DNA from 3 places in the Paenochrobactrum glaciei genome. Region 1 is predicted to be linked to each of the others. Evidence: riboswitches for the same ligand, from Rfam matches in the RefSeq annotation. Region 1 holds a riboswitch; each other region holds the start of a gene.
What was found. Region 1 has a riboswitch for thiamine pyrophosphate ahead of thiB (thiamine ABC transporter substrate binding subunit). Riboswitches for the same ligand answer to the same signal wherever they lie in the genome.

Region 1 (5,321 bases):
GATAATCGGCATTAATCAGCTTTCTTATTAAGATTGGCCTTGGCCGTGCGATCGGCAATCATCATCAGGAAAAGGCAGAGTACACTTAAGATAAGCGCAAGCCCCGCAGCATCAAGAGTGCGATAACTGCCCATGCGTTGCAGTAACAAATAGGGCAGTGTCGTGAGCGCATCACTGCCAAAAAGCGCAATGGTGCCAAGATCGCCCAAAGAGAGTGCAAAGGCAAAAGCAAAGGCGATAATGGCTGGTTGACGCATTACCGGCCAGTCGATCAGGCGTAAACGGCTGATGCCTGAAATTCCTAGTTGCGCGCATAATTGATTGTGATTAGCGGCGGCATTGTCCCATGCAGGGCGGATGAGACGCACGGCAAAAGGCATCGCCATTGCTGCATTGACGGTAATGACCATTGCTGCTGCAAAAGAAAACGGGTTACCGAAATTGCGCAACAGAATGAACCAGCCTGCGCCTAAGATAATCGGCGGTACAACCAGTATCAGGCTGGAGCCGGTTTCAAGCGCATTTTGATAGAAGCGCGTTAAGGAGCGTGGTTTGATGTTCAGTGTTTGGCTTGCGCTATATTCACGCGCAATGACCAGCGCGAAGGAAAGCAGCACTGATAAACATGCCGATGAAGCGCCAAGCCAGAGACTGGTGAAAATCGCATTCCACACAGCCGCTTCACTGAGCAGTCGTGAAAAATCGGCCATGAAAGAAGAAGCCACAATGCCAACCACCGGACTGGCAATAAAAACAAAGCCAATCAGAATGATGGCGTAATTACAAAGACGTGTTTGTATTTTGACATTGTCATAGCGCTTGGCTGTTATTTGCAGTGAAAATCCCTCTTCGCTCGGGCGTCCGAAAAAACGTAACAGTGCCAGAACCGAAAGTGTCAAAATAAGCTGCATCAGTGTGAGGGCTACAGCGCGGGTCAGATCAAAATCAAAATGCAGTGCTTGATAAATCGCAACTTCCAGTGTGGTGGCACGCGGGCCGCCGCCAAGGGTTAAAACGGTAGTGAAGGAAGTGATGCAGAGCATGAAAATCAAACCGGTAATACCGGAAAGATTGCGCCGGATGACAGGCCATTCAATCAGCCGGAAACGCGCAAAATTGCTCATGCCCAATTGTGCGGATAGTTTCCAGTAATCCGCTGGGATGGTTTCCAGATTGGCTAAAATCAGCCTTACTGCCAGCGGCATATTGAAAAATACATGTGCCAGCAAAATACCGGTAAGGCCGTATATATTGGGCACAAAGGAACTGCCGCTCAAATCAAAAAGATAAGCGATCAGGCCGTTGCGGCCATAAATGGCGGTGATACCTAAAATAGCTACCAGCGAAGGCAGCACCAAAGGCAGGGTAAAGAGCCGCAAAATAAGGGCGCGGCCATAAAAGTCATGCGATGCATGTAAAGCACGTGCCAGCGGAATTGCGACAGCGACAGACAGCAGGCTGGAAAGCAATGCCTGTAAAAGCGTGAAACGTGTGATGCGCCAGACATAGGCATCAAAATTGGCAAAGACCGAGCCTTCGCCAACGGCTAACCATGCAAGTGATAAAAGTGCGCCGCCTGCCAATAGCCCCAAAAAGGCGAGAGCAAAGCTCCCGCTGAGAGGTTTTATGATGGAAGATTTATATCGGCGCACTTGCATTTATCCGCTTTTATTTACTTGAGGCGTTCAGCCATTCGTCGATCCAGTCTTTACGATTGGCGGCGACATCTTCGGATGAGATTTGCAAGGTTTTTGCAGGTTTTACCAGCGCATCAAAGGCCGGATCAAGCGGCTTGGATGTTTTGGCTACAGGGAACATCCAGTTGGTTTCCGGGATGGCATCCTGAAAACCGGGTTCAAGCATGAAAGCCAAAAACTGTTTGGCGAGCGGGTTTTTCTCACCCGTTTTGGTCATGCCAGCCACTTCCACCTGCAAATAATGCCCTTCTTCGAAAGCCAATGCCTGATAGCGGTTGGTCTTGTCAGCGATCACATGATAGGCGGGTGAGGTGGTGTAAGAAAGCACCATCGGCGCTTCGCCTTTGGTGAACAGGCCATAAGCTTCAGACCAGCCCGGTGTGACGGTGAGGATGCGCTTTTGCAATTGCTCCCATTTATCAGCGGCTTCATCACCGTAAACTGCCTTCATCCAGAGCAGCATGCCAAGACCGGGGGTCGAGGTACGGGGATCTTGCAGTACGATTTTTTGAGACGCATCGCCCTCAACCAGTTCTTTCAGGCTTTTAGGCGGATTTTGCATTTTCTCGCTGTCATAGACAACAGCGAAATAGCTGTAATCATAGGGTACGAAAACATCATCCTGAAAATCACCAGGCACATTGATTTGGGCCAGATCAATGCCACTTGGAGCAAAAAGGCCTGATTTATGGGCATCCGCAATCAGGTTATTGTCGAGGCCAAGCACGATGTCGGCTTCGGTTTTGGCGCCTTCCAGTTTCAACCGGTTAAGCAGTGCCACACCATCAGCTGCTGCTACGAATTTAACTTCGCAATCGCAGACCGCTTCAAAATTTTCTTTTACAACAGGTCCGGGCCCCCATTTGGAGGTAAAACTATCATAGGTGTAAACGGTGAGGGTATCTTTTGCCTGTGCTACATGAGCCATGCTCAGCATGATGGCCGCGGACGAGGCGAGTAAAGACAACAGCCGCATAATGCGTCTCCTTGAGTTATCAGGTTCAAAAGGATCATGCGTCGGAAGTTGACAGCATCTAATCCCTCCGCCGGTACAAACCGGATCAGGTTCAGCGGGTTAGCCGGATATAGCGGCCTCTCAGCCTGATGTGAAAACAGCAGGCACCCCGTTAGAGCAGCTTTATATTAAGCATTTCCAAGGCTTATCGCAAGTCATGCGTAAAGGAGCTTTTCGGGGCGGGATGTGCATGTTATGAGCAATTTCATGAGCACATTTGTCATTCTTCTCGGCGGCGATATGGCCGTCACGGATCGCTTGCGCGCCCAGATTAAGGGCGCACGCTTTTTAGCTGCTGATGGCGGTATGCGCCATGCGCTGAGTTTAGGTGTGGTGCCGGAATTATGGCTGGGTGATTTTGATTCCACCGCTGCTGATCTGCTGGAAAAATTCAAAGACGTGCCACGCCAGACTTTTCCGGTTGCAAAGGATATGACTGATGGCGAATTGGCGCTCAACGAGGCCTATCGTTTAGGTGCAACCCGTGTGATTCTGTGCGGTGCTTTTGGTGGCGAGCGCACTGACCACACACTTTTGCATCTGACAATGGCCACAAGACACGCCATTGAGGGGCGTCAGATTTTGCTATCCAGTGGTTTTGAAGAAGCCATGCCGCTGGTGCCGGGCAATTATCAATACGATCTGCCGGATGGTTCGGTTTTCAGTATTTTGAGCTTTTCAGAGCTTGAAGGCCTGACAATTGAGCAAGCAGAATGGCCTTTAGACAAAATTACGCTGCCTTTAGGCTCGTCTTTAACAGTTTCTAATGTTGTGCGTGGAACTCTTTGTGTTTCTTTGCGTTTAGGTCACGCAATACTTATTGCAAAACTGTCATGAAAAGACTTGACGAACAACAGCTAATATAATGTAAGCTAGTTGTAGCAGGACTACCTGCAAGCGCCGAATTGGGGACGCAAGGTCGGTGGTTTTCAACGTATAAAGGGAGATTTCTTCCATGAAATCACGTCTTACTATGATTGCAGTCGCAGGATTGCTCGCATTCTCAACCGCTGCTTGCACAACCAATGAGCAGCGCACAGCTGGTTATGGTGTTGGCGGTGCAGCACTTGGTGCATTGGCTGGTGGTGCAATTGGCGGCAATGGCCGTGGCGCGCTGACCGGTGCAGCTATTGGTGCGGTTGCCGGTACATTGCTGGGTGCATCCACAACCCGCAATGGCGTGCAATATTGCAAATACCGCGACCCATATGGCCGCGTCTATGAAGCTCCTTGCCAATAATAGCACCTTAACCGGTCATTTATTTGCAAGCCTGGCTTGAAATTATTAGAAACAGGTCGGATTTTCCGGCCTGTTTTTTTGTGCGCGAAAGTCAGTTTTTTGGTAAGTGCCGGTTAGTTTTTGCTTAAGGGAATGAGACGTTATTTGACAGAAGGCTTTTTCTCGACGACAAGCAGTGCAGTTGACCTTTGCTTTTGTAAAAAGCACCTGAAAAGAAGTAATCATTATCCATGGCACCACCACCACTTTTACGTCTTGACCAGATTAAACTGACATTTGGCGGCACACCGCTGCTTGAGGATGCTGGCTTGTCGGTCAGTGAAGGTGAGCGCATTGCGCTGGTCGGACGTAATGGTTCTGGTAAATCCACACTTTTGAAAATTGCAGCCAGCATGGTTGAACCAACCAGTGGCGAAGTTTTTAAACATCCGGGCGCAACCATCCGTTATCTGGCGCAGTCTCCTGATATGGATGGCTTTGCCAATGTGCGCGCTTATGTGGAGGCAGGCTTGGGGCCGACGGATGATCCGCATCGCGTTACCTATTTGCTGGAGCATCTGGGGCTGACGGGTGAAGAAACACCGCAGCAATTATCTGGTGGTGAAGCGCGGCGTGCGGCATTGGCGCGGGTGATTGCCCCGCAGCCTGATGTTTTGCTTCTGGACGAACCAACCAACCATCTTGACCTTAATACGATTGAATGGCTGGAAGATGAGCTGCGTCAGATACGCTCGGCGATTGTGCTGATTTCCCATGATCGTCGTTTTTTGGAAAATGTCAGCCGCTCCACCATTTGGCTGGATCGTGGCGTGACACGCCGCATTGAACAGGGCTTTGCGCATTTTGAAGAATGGCGCGACAAAATACTGGAAGAAGAAGAACGCGATCTGCACAAACTTGGCCGTCAGATTGTGCGTGAAGAACATTGGCTGCGCTATGGTGTGACCGCACGTCGTAAGCGCAATATGCGCCGTCTTGGCGAATTGCATTCGATGCGAGCTGAGTTTCGCAATCATCGCAAAGCGCAAGGCACGGCCGTGCTGGCTGCAAGCGACAGTAAAGAATCCGGCAAACTGGTGATTGAAGCCAAAGGTTTGAACAAAGCCTATGGCGAACGTGTGCTGGTAAAAGATTTTTCCATCCGCGTGCAGCGCGGTGATCGTATAGGTCTGGTCGGGCCAAACGGTGCCGGTAAAACGACATTGCTTTCGATGCTGACCGGACAATTAGCGCCTGATTCAGGCACATTGCGTCTGGGCGTTAATCTGGAAATGGCGGAGCTTGATCAGAAGCGTGAAAGCCTTAATCTGGATGATACGCTGGCGCATTACCTGACCGATGGTCGTGGTGAGAGCCTGATCGTCAATGG
Region 2 (5,321 bases), on a different contig from region 1:
AAGCGCAAAGCTTTTGGCCATGCGAACCGGATCACCGGCCTTGGCCACGGCTGTGTTGAGAAGCACCGCGTCATAACCCAGTTCCATTGCCTGTGCAGCATGGGAAGGAACGCCGATACCGGCATCAACAATCAGCGGAATGTCGGGGAAATGTGCCCGCAAGGTTTTTAAAGCATAGGGGTTGTTGAGGCCGCGTCCCGAGCCAATCGGTGCGCCCCACGGCATCAGCACTTTGCATCCGGCTTGCAGCAGCTTTTCGGCAACGACCAGATCGTCGTTCATATAAGGGAAAACTTCAAAACCTTCATTGACCAGAATGCGCGCGGCTTCCACCAGCCCGAACGGATCCGGCTGCAATGTGTCCTGCTCGCCGATCACTTCCAGTTTGATCCATGATGTGCCAAAAATCTCGCGTGCCATTTGAGCGGTGGTAACGGCTTCGCGGGCTGTATGGCATCCGGCGGTATTGGGCAAAACATGCACGCCCAGTTCTTTGATCAATGACCAGAAACTTTGTCCCGCACGCTCAAACCCGCTTTCACGGCGTAGGGATACAGTGACAATATCTGTGCCCGATGCCTTGACCGCTTCGCCTAAAATGGCAGGCGAAGGATAAAGGGCAGTGCCCAATAGCAAACGGCTGGTGACTGTTTTGTCATAGAGTTTGAGCATGTCACCCTCCTTGCATCGGTGCCAGAACTTCAATCTGGTCACCGGCAGAAAGTGGTGTTTTCTCACGCATGTCAGCGCTGACAAATTCGCCATTGAGAGCGGTCGCTACCACTGCATCGCTCAAATCAATCTCAGCGAGTAATTCGTTTAAGTTGCTGGCGCTGGTCTGGTGGATTTGGCCGTTCAGAGAAATATTCATGAGGAGCACTCCATGAGCTCAGGCATGTTTTGCGGATTTTCCACCGCTTCACGCACCATTTTTGCTAAGCTTGGCGACATCAAAAATCCGTGCCGGTAAAAGCCGTTGACATAAAGCTTGGTGCCTTGGCGGCGTATTTTGGGCAAATTGTCGTTAAAGGCAGGGCGGGCATCGACGCCGGTTTCCAGCACTTCACTTTCAGCGAATGCGGGGTGCAGCGCATAGGCCGCGCCCAAAAGTTCCAAGGTGGAGCGCACGCTGATATGGGGGCTGGCTTCTGTTTCCAGCATCGTTGCACCCACCATATGCACACCATCCCCACGCGGCACGATATAGAGCGGAATGCGCGGATGCAGCAGCCGCACGGGGCGGGTGAGGTTAATGTCACGAGAGCGGATCATCAGCATTTCGCCTTTGACACCGCGCAGATCATTTAAATCGTCCTGCGCCCGAAGTCCGCGACAATCAATGGTCAGATCACTGTCGATTTTAATGGTGTCTGCATCGGTTCCAAGCTGAAAGCGCACACCCTTTTGACGCAAATTTTCGGCCAGTTCCGGTAAGGCGCGGCGCGGGTTGAGGTGGCCTTCATGCTCGAAAAACAGACCTTGGTTAAAGCGATTGCCAAGATCAGGCTCGAGTTCTTCAATGCGAGATGCTTCGATTAATTCATGATGGCTGGTGCGGCGCGAAAAACGGCGTAATTCGCTGGCATCGCGGGTGTGAGAAAGCACCAATGTGCCGCGTCGCTCAACGCCGCTGACATGGTTTTCCCACCAGTTGAGCGCTTGCTGGCCAAAGCGTACGATTTGTTCGGGTGCACTTTCGCCCTCACACCATGGCGCCAGCATACCACCGGCAAACCATGAGCAGGCATCTTCGCCAATGCGCTCACTGCGTGCAATCACTTGCACATCATGGCCTTGGGTATTGAGTTCAGCGGCAACTGTTAGCCCTGCCACTCCGGCGCCGATTATGGTGATTTTCATGGCGCTACCTGTGCAGAATTAGCCCACAAATCATAAAAGTGATGGACGGGCCCGTGACCGCTGCCGATCTTTAACTGATCGGCGGCCAAAATTGCCTGATGCAGATAATCATGCGCCTCCTGAAAAGCCTGAGCTAAATCTAGCCCGTATCCAAGCTTTGCCGCGAGTGCCGCCGATAATGTGCAGCCGGTGCCATGGGTGTTTTTAGTGTGGATGCGCGGGGCAGAAATGGCAAATGTCGGCTGATCTGGTGTGATGAGGAGATCGGTGCAAACCTCACCTTCCGCATGGCCGCCTTTCATCAAAACTGCTTTAGCACCTAAGCAAAGCAGTGCGCGGCCTTGTGCTTCGGCTTCCTCATCGCTTTGCGCTTCATCCATATCCAGCAGACAGGCAGCTTCGGGACGGTTCGGCGTTATCAGCGTTGCCAGCGGGATCAGTTTTTGACGCAATACATCAATGGCGGTTTCGCTGAGCAGGCGATTGCCGGATTTGGCTACCATCACCGGATCAAGCACGACCGGCCCTTGGAAGTGTTTCAACCCTTCCATCACGGTTTCAATGGTTTCGGGTTGCGAGAGCATGCCGATTTTTACCGCATCGACTTTCAGATCGCTAAAGACTGCATCCATCTGACCGCGAATGATTGTTGGTGTCATATCCATCACATCGCTGACACCGCAGGTGTTTTGCGCGGTGATCGCAGTGATGACACTGGCGCCATAGGTTTTAAGCGCGGAAAAGGCTTTCAAATCGGCCTGAATACCGGCGCCGCCGCTGCTGTCAGAGCCAGCAATGGTCACGCAGATCGGAACTGAACTGATAGTGGAAGATGTATCTAACCGTCTCGTCATGTCGTTTCTCTTCTCTGAACAGAAAGTGAAACATCATGACTGGCTGAAGCTTGTATTTTGCTTCTATTAGAAAATTTGCCTGTTGTTCAGACCAATTTCCATTACGCCCGTACGTGACGCGCCAAATTCCGTTCCCTACGCAGGTATTACCCGGATCAGGTTCAATGGGTTAGCGTTTGTCACGCCTCTCAGTCCTTCGACACCCCAACGAATATTTGCTGCCCTCATGAGTAGAATTTAAAATCAGATTGGTCAAGCCCGTGGTCAAAGCATCAAAATGCTTCAGAAATGCGCCCGTAATTTTTCTTCAAAAAAGCTCTTGACCTTCCAATGATGGGAAGGATTAATTTAAACGCCATGATGAACTGCTTATGCGGTTGCTTTTGATAATCACGATTGTGCTTGAAAGCGTTAATTGCATAGGCACAATGATGTGGCAGGGGATGTCCTATGAGCCAGAATAATGACAGACAGTTAGCAGGCAATGCCTTGTTAACAAAGTATAATTTCAATGTAGACGGCATGACCTGTGCCTCTTGTGTGGGGCGTGTGGAGCGTGCACTGACAGGCACTCAAGGTGTGGAAAAAGCAACCGTTAATCTGATGACGGAACGCGCCCATATTGAGGTGAGTGACAGCAAAATTACAGCAGATGATTTGGTCAAAATCATCGGTGGTGCAGGTTACAAAGCCGAGCTGATTGATGAACAAAAGCCGGTGGAAGCGCCGAAAAGCTCTGGTTGCGGCTGCGGCTCTAAAAAGGCTGCTAGTGCGCAAACATGTGAGTTCGAAGTCAAACCTGCTGCCGCTTCGGCAGCGACCGCAGCATCGCAAAAGTTTGACTTAAACATTGAAGGCATGACCTGCGCTTCTTGTGTCGGCAATGTTGAACGTGCCTTGCAAGCTGTTGAAGGCGTTGCATCAGCCAGCGTTAACCTTGCCACTGAGCGGGCGCAGATTATGGCTGACGGCGCGTGGGTAAACACGAACAAGCTGATTGAAGCTGTGGCAAAAGCTGGCTATCAGGCACGTGAAGCCGATGTTGCCGCCAAGCAATCTGCTGGCGAAATGCGCGCCCAAAAACGCGAAAAAGAAGCGCAAACCTTACAGCGTCAAACCTTACTTGCTGTGCTGCTGACCCTGCCGGTCTTCATTATGGAAATGGGTTCGCATCTGATCCCGGGCGTGCATATGTTGATTGATCACACAATCGGCATGCAAAATAGCTGGTATCTTCAGTTTGTGCTGACAACATTGGTGCTGTTCGGGCCAGGCTTGCGTTTTTTCAAGCTTGGTATTCCTGCACTTTTGAAAGCCGCACCGGACATGAACTCGCTGGTCGCGGTTGGTACACTGGCCGCCTGGGGCTTTTCAACGGTGGCTACTTTTATGCCTTCCGTTTTGCCTGAAGGCACGGTGAATGTCTATTTTGAAGCCGCAGCCGTCATTGTCGCACTGATCCTGCTTGGTCGTTATCTGGAAGCGCGTGCCAAGGGCAGAACCAGTGCGGCTATCAGCCGTCTGGTTGATTTGCAGGCGAAAACTGCACGCGTTTTGCGTAATAACAAGGTGGTTGATGTGCCGTTGGAAGATGTGCGCGTGGGCGACCATGTGCAGGTCAGGCCGGGTGAAAAAGTACCTGTTGACGGTAGTGTCATTGAGGGTTCTTCTTATATTGATGAATCCATGATTACCGGTGAACCGGTGCCGGTTGTTAAAGAAATAGGCGCGGAAGTGGTTGGCGGCACTATCAATAAATCCGGCTCTTTTACCTATCAGGCAACCAAAGTTGGCAGTGATATGGTGATCGCGCAGATCATCCGCATGGTGGAAGATGCGCAGGCCGACAAGTTGCCAATTCAGGCGATGGTTGATAAAGTTACCCGTTGGTTCGTGCCCGCGGTCATGGCTGCTGCTGTTATCACTTTTGTGATCTGGCTGATCCTTGGCCAGTCGCCAAGTCTGGGCTTTGCACTGGTGAATGCCATTGCCGTGCTGATTATTGCCTGCCCATGTGCGATGGGGCTTGCCACGCCAACATCAATTATGGTCGGCACTGGACGTGCAGCGGAAATGGGTGTGCTGTTCCGTCGGGGTGATGCGTTGCAACGTTTGCGCGAAGCATCCGTGATTGCCTTTGATAAAACCGGAACACTGACCTTGGGCAAACCTGTTTTGGCTCATTTTGAAACAGTTGCCGGACAGGATGAGGCAAAAATCCTGACCCTTGCAGCGAGTGTCGAGGCACGTTCGGAGCATCCGATTGCCGCAGCTGTTGTGCAAGCGGCAGAAGATAAAGGTCTTGTCTTAAAGGATGTGCAGAATTTTAACGCCATCGCCGGTATGGGACTGGTTGCAGATGTCGATGGTCAGCAGGTGGCCGTTGGTGCCGGTCGCCATATGGCTGCGCTTAATATTGACATCACACCTTTGGAAAAAGTAGCCGATCAGCTGGCTTCTCAGGGGCGCTCGTCGATTTATGTAGCGGTTGATGGCCAATTGGCTGCAATTCTGTCGATTGCCGATCCGCTCAAGCCATCAACGAAGCAAGCGATTGATGCGCTGCATCAGATGGGCTTGAAGGTGGCGATGATCACCGGTGACAGC
Region 3 (5,321 bases), on a different contig from region 1:
AATCCGCTCAGCTTCTTTCTCGGATGTGCCGTGCTTTTCATAGCCTTCTGCTATGTGTTCTGCTTTTCGTTTTTGCTTGTCGGTATATTTGGATTTGTCACCATTCTCCATCGTCTTCTCCTATGCCAAAGTTGAACGATAAGTACTCTGTAAGGGTAACGGGGAGCAGCTGGATGGGTTCCGGCTAAAGTAAAATTCAAATTAGGATCACAAAATAATTCAAAGATATCAAAAGCTTGATGAAACTTTCATAAGCGCTACTGCATTCATCTTATGTACGTCATAACAATGATCAAGAAGATGGAGAATAAAATGCGCCGTATTCTTATTACGACTTTAGCCACAGCTGCGATGATTAGTTTTGCTCATGCGCAAACCGTTACAACGACAGAAACAGAAGTGTTTGTAACCGCACAACCAACTGATGTTTTGAGCAGTAATGTCGTTGGTCTTAATGTGTCAGATGCTGAAGGAACTGTTTTTGGCGAAATTAAAGATCTGATCGTTTCTGACAATGAGCTGGCGGGTTATATTGTTTCTGTTGGCGGCTTCTTAGGGATAGGTGAAAAATATGTGATTGTTAGTCCGCAATCTGTAAACATCACCTATGTCGCTGATGATAAATCATGGCAGGCAACTATGAGTGCGACTAAGGAAGAAATCGAAAAGGCGCCTGAATTTAAATATGTAGGGCGTTGGGAAAAATAAGTCCCTATTTAAACAAATGCCGCCAGTCTGTGGCGGCATTTTTATGCGTTAAAATAGCATTTTAATAATAAGCCTATGGTGCTTTTTATACAATCGATACATATAAACAGTGCGCCATGAAGGCGCACTGTTTTTAATTACCAATTCTGATTGTTGTACCAGCTATCTATCTCATTCTTGACGCGGTCTTTTTCAATGCCGTAGCGTTCTTGAATTTTACCTTCGAGCTGTTCCCGGCGGCCTTGAATTTGATCGAGGTCATCGTCTGTGAGCTTTCCCCATTGCTCTTTAACTTTGCCTTTAACCTGTTTCCAATTACCTTCGATACGGTTCCAATCCATTGATCTTCTCCTTTGCTTTATGAGGGTATTAAACCAACGCGGCAGCTTCAAAATGGTTCATAGTATTTTGAAGAAAAATCATAACTCTATATAAAATAAAGATATTTTTGTTTATGTAACTTGTTGTGAATAAAAATTCAGGAACAATTTTCAAAGCTCATGTGTTTACCAAATATCACTGAAATGCAGTGACAAACACAGGAGCTGATCATGAATTATAAAACTATGACGCTCGTAGCTGCTTGCATTTGTATCCCAACATTAGGGCAGGCACAGACGACACCAACCACAGATAAGCCAGCAGTTGTTATGCCGGATCAAGCCAATCCGTCAGCACCCGTTAAAGGTGAAAATAGCTTCACTCAAGATCAGGCGAAAAGCCGGATGGAAGAAGCGGGGTTTACCAATGTGATGGGGCTCACCCTCGATGATGAAGGTGTGTGGCATGCGGCCGGTGAAAAAAATGGAACGCCAGTGATGATCAAGATGGATTATCAGGGCAACATCACTTCAGGTTAATACAACGGGAGATTATTATGAAAACGCTTAATCAGTTATTCGATAATTACGACGCTGCAAAGAGTGTAGTTATTCAACTTGAAGCAGCGGGTATACCATACAAAGATATTAGTATTGTTTCGCACCATGCCGAAAACCGAAGCGAAGCCGGAGAAGGTGCAGGTGTCGGTGCCGGAGTGGGCGCTGCACTTGGTGCAGGTGGAGGATTGCTTGCTGGTCTTGGCATGATTGCAATTCCTGGAGTTGGCCCTGTCGTTGCGGCCGGATGGCTATCTGCCACCCTTGCAGGCGCTGTTGGCGGAGCCGTAGCTGGTGGTGCAGCAGGGGGATTGATCGGCGCACTTATTGACAGCGGTGTGCCTGATGACGAGGCTCATGTTTATGCTGAGGGTGTTCGTCGTGGCGGTGCTATAGTATCAGTGAAAGTTGACGATGAAAAAGCACCGGTTGCTCGACGTATTCTAGCAGATGCTGGTGGTGTTGATGTGAATGCGCGGCGCCAATATTATCGTGAGCAAGGATGGGAGCGTTTTGATCATACGTCCGCTCCATATACGCCTGAAGACGTAGAGCTTGAAAGACAGAAGCTTCTGAATATGCGCTGACAGAGCGTTCCTGCTGATGATTGAAGTCATCGAAAAATTGAAGTGGCTTGAGAAAAGAGATGCGCCATGATGCATATTTCTCAGCCACTCCTCGCTTTTGAACGTAAATATTCAAAAACAGGAGGATGCAATGAAAAAAGTTCCTGCAGAGGATGCGCGACAGGGGCGCAAGGGTGTCTCTGTGTTGGTTGTTTTGCTGTGCAGCCTGTTATTGGCAGTTCTTGTTTGGGTGGGTGTGGAAGCTTACGGACGCATTACATCGGAGAGTAATCATTCATTTGCCAATGATGACAAAGTACCGGATGTCAGCGTGCCTGTTCAGGAGCCCGCTTCGGCTCAGTAATTATTAAACTTTAGGTCAGATGCTTGACGGATCGTGGTCATAGCCTTACTCATGGACAGACCAAGGGGTGTCCCGTCAAGGGGCTGAGATATTGCTATTATCAAAAGCGCAGTGACCCTTCGAACCTGATCCGGATCATGCCGGCGAAGGGATGGGAACAAAAGCCTGCCTTTTGCCGGCCTCTTTGCGAGGCCGTTTATGAATAAAAACTTGTCGGTCTTGCAGCCAACCTTGAAAAGGCAGCATTATGACTGAACGCTTTACTGAAATCTTAAAAAACAGCAGCCAGCCGCTCTGGTCACAAGCGGTTGATCATCGTTTTGTGCAGGAATTGCATGCAGGCACAATCAGCGATGAAGTGATGGCAGCCTATTTGATACAGGACCATCGGTTCTTGGATAGTTTCCTCACATTGCTGGGTGCAGCGATTGCAACGGCTGATACTTTCGAAGCGCGTTTACGTTTCGGCCAATTTGCGGGCATGGTTTCAAGTGATGAAAACACTTATTTCTTACGTGCTTTTGAAGCGCTTGGTGTGAGTGCTGACATGAGAGCTGCTATTCCTGATAGTCAGCCAACTAAAGGTTTTCAGGCAATTATGCGCGAAGCTGCCGAGACCCGTTCTTATGCCGCTATTTTGTCCGTTCTCAATGTAGCAGAATGGCTTTATCTGGAGTGGGCGTCAGATCGTGATAAGGCTCTGCCGGATAATTTTGTGCATGCTGAATGGATTACCTTGCATGATAATCCATTTTTTTGCGATTTTGTTGCGTTCTTACGCGGTGAACTTGATCGCGTTGGTCCGACAGAGGTGGAGTGCAGTAAAGACTTTTTCACGCGCGCTGTTCAGCTTGAACTGGCATTTTTTGATGCAGCTTATCAAGAATACGCATAATTAATAAAGGTCAGGTCAGGCGGTGATGAATATCGTCTGGCCTGATCTTTAACCAGCAGGCAGTGCTTTTTCGGCTTTTAAAGTTGTGAGATATGAGGCGCGGCGCCAGAATTTTTCTGCTTGCTGATTGCGGAAATTATGTGTTCGGTAAATACGGATTTCCACTAAAAGATCATCTTCGGTCGTGCCAGCACGAACCAGTAACCCACGGCTCAGTTCGTCATTGACCAGGCTTTGTGGAACCCATGTGACGCCATGACCGGAAATAGCCATTGCTTTAAGTGCGCTGGACATTCCGTTTTCATAGACAGAATGAAGATTATATTGCCGTTTCTCAATTAAATGCTGCAATGCAAGGGAGAAAAATGCATTGCTGCGATAGCTTAAAAAATGTGTCGGTAGATAGCTCTTGGTGAGGCTGTGCATAGGGCTGCCGTCGCGATTAGGCGCACTGACTGCAATAACGCGCTCCATGCCAACCGACAAAAATGGAAATTTTTTCAAGTCTTCCATTTGCTTTACATCATCAAGAGCATAGGTCAGGAAAAAGTCGCATTGGCCATGTACCAATGTTGACATATTTCCTAAAAATGAGGCGTGTGGATCAGTAAAACGCACACGAAATTCATCGCCAACAGCTTCCATGTCAGCCATCCAAAGCGGGAAGAAACTTAAAGATAAGCTGTTTAACGTTGCGAAAGAGAGCACTTCCCAGACGGGATTATACTGCTCATAAAGCCATTTTCTGGAGTTATATAAAAGATCAATGGCATCATGGGCAGAGGGCAAAAAACTTGCACCTGCCGCTGTCAGCTTAATCGGATTGCTGCTACGGTCAATCAAAGGCATGCCGACCCAGTTTTCAAGCTGACGGATGCGGCGGCTGAGCGCAGATTGCGTGATGTTCCGTTCCTGAGCAGCGCGAGAAAAGCTGGAATATTGTGCAAGTGAAACAAAATCTTTCAGCCACTTCAGTTCCATGTACACTCACTTTAATTTTAGTCACAGTTTCTGTTTTTAGTTTAGTTCTTTGTTGATAACCGGACAATTGTAAATTGCATCTCCCTTAGCGAAAGAAGGGATGGGCTTATGCAAATTTAGAATATACGATTATTCTTAAATTCCGATTTGTGGGCAATTTTTCAGATATAAGATTTTAGCGCGCGCTAATGGTTTGTTTTATTTTTTAGTGATAACTAATTAAGGTCGTGCGCATTGAAAGCTTTGCATTATAAGGCTTTTTACGTTTTTCTGGTGCATATTGCGTGTCGGTAATATTTATAAAAAGGAAGGCGTTTCGTTGCATTTTCCCCCAGAAAACTTGCTGTATGATCTTATTTTTAATGCACTGCATTGGTGCAATCCATAGTTGTTTAACCGTTGATTTGTGAGCAAAATAAATTGGAATAATCTATCATACTATTCCAATTCAGAATAACTAGTCTGATTTTGCATTGGTATTGTCCTTGTTTTCTTGGCACTAAAATGGACGCTCGTTGCTCTAGGTGGAGGCATTAGAGCTGCGGCTGTAAAAAGTTTTATGCGGCAGATCTGTTTTTAACGGATTGGTTTTGGGGGACATAATGGCATTAACGCATGCAGAATTTCGTCTGGCGGTTGGTGACGGGCATGAATTGGCTGTCTATACTTATGGCAACCCGCAAGGTATTCCAGCGGTGTTTCTGCATGGTGGTCCGGGCGCTGGTGCATCTGCCCGTTCGGTCGAGAGCTTTGATCCTGATACTTATTATGTCGTCACATTTGACCAGCGCGGCTGTGGTCAGTCCACACCTTTTGCCGAACTTGAAAATAACAATACGCAAAAACTGATTGGCGATATTGAAGCCATTCGCGCGCATTTAAATATTGATCGCTGGGTTGTGACCGGCGGTTCCTGGGGCTCGTGCTTG

Region 2: it holds a riboswitch for thiamine pyrophosphate, as region 1 does, so the genes downstream of both, thiD (bifunctional hydroxymethylpyrimidine kinase/phosphomethylpyrimidine kinase) here and thiB (thiamine ABC transporter substrate binding subunit) in region 1, are expected to answer to the same signal.
Region 3: it holds a riboswitch for thiamine pyrophosphate, as region 1 does, so the genes downstream of both, ABDZ76_RS11000 (TenA family protein) here and thiB (thiamine ABC transporter substrate binding subunit) in region 1, are expected to answer to the same signal.

What each region holds. Positions count from the first base shown of each region.
Region 1 is NZ_BAAADE010000005.1:78,437-83,757, forward strand. Features, by position in the region: gene ABDZ76_RS12795 (thiamine ABC transporter ATP-binding protein) at 1-12, opposite strand, end outside; gene thiP (thiamine/thiamine pyrophosphate ABC transporter permease) at 12-1,658, opposite strand; gene thiB (thiamine ABC transporter substrate binding subunit) at 1,669-2,673, opposite strand; TPP riboswitch at 2,719-2,834, opposite strand; gene ABDZ76_RS12810 (thiamine diphosphokinase) at 2,920-3,549, shown strand; gene ABDZ76_RS12815 (YMGG-like glycine zipper-containing protein) at 3,668-3,952, shown strand; gene ABDZ76_RS12820 (ABC-F family ATP-binding cassette domain-containing protein) at 4,183-5,321, shown strand, end outside.
Region 2 is NZ_BAAADE010000001.1:813,988-819,308, reverse strand. Features, by position in the region: gene ABDZ76_RS03905 (thiazole synthase) at 1-672, opposite strand, end outside; gene thiS (sulfur carrier protein ThiS) at 674-871, opposite strand; gene ABDZ76_RS03895 (FAD-dependent oxidoreductase) at 868-1,860, opposite strand; gene thiD (bifunctional hydroxymethylpyrimidine kinase/phosphomethylpyrimidine kinase) at 1,857-2,714, opposite strand; TPP riboswitch at 2,830-2,931, opposite strand; gene ABDZ76_RS03885 (heavy metal translocating P-type ATPase) at 3,165-5,321, shown strand, end outside.
Region 3 is NZ_BAAADE010000003.1:307,253-312,573, forward strand. Features, by position in the region: partial or broken gene ABDZ76_RS10970 (plasmid stabilization protein) at 1-111, opposite strand, end outside; gene ABDZ76_RS10975 (PRC-barrel domain-containing protein) at 313-708, shown strand; gene ABDZ76_RS10980 (CsbD family protein) at 846-1,049, opposite strand; gene ABDZ76_RS10985 (PepSY domain-containing protein) at 1,260-1,568, shown strand; gene ABDZ76_RS10990 (hypothetical protein) at 1,586-2,173, shown strand; gene ABDZ76_RS10995 (hypothetical protein) at 2,304-2,516, shown strand; TPP riboswitch at 2,570-2,685, shown strand; gene ABDZ76_RS11000 (TenA family protein) at 2,764-3,411, shown strand; gene ABDZ76_RS11005 (LysR family transcriptional regulator) at 3,460-4,392, opposite strand; gene pip (prolyl aminopeptidase) at 4,995-5,321, shown strand, end outside.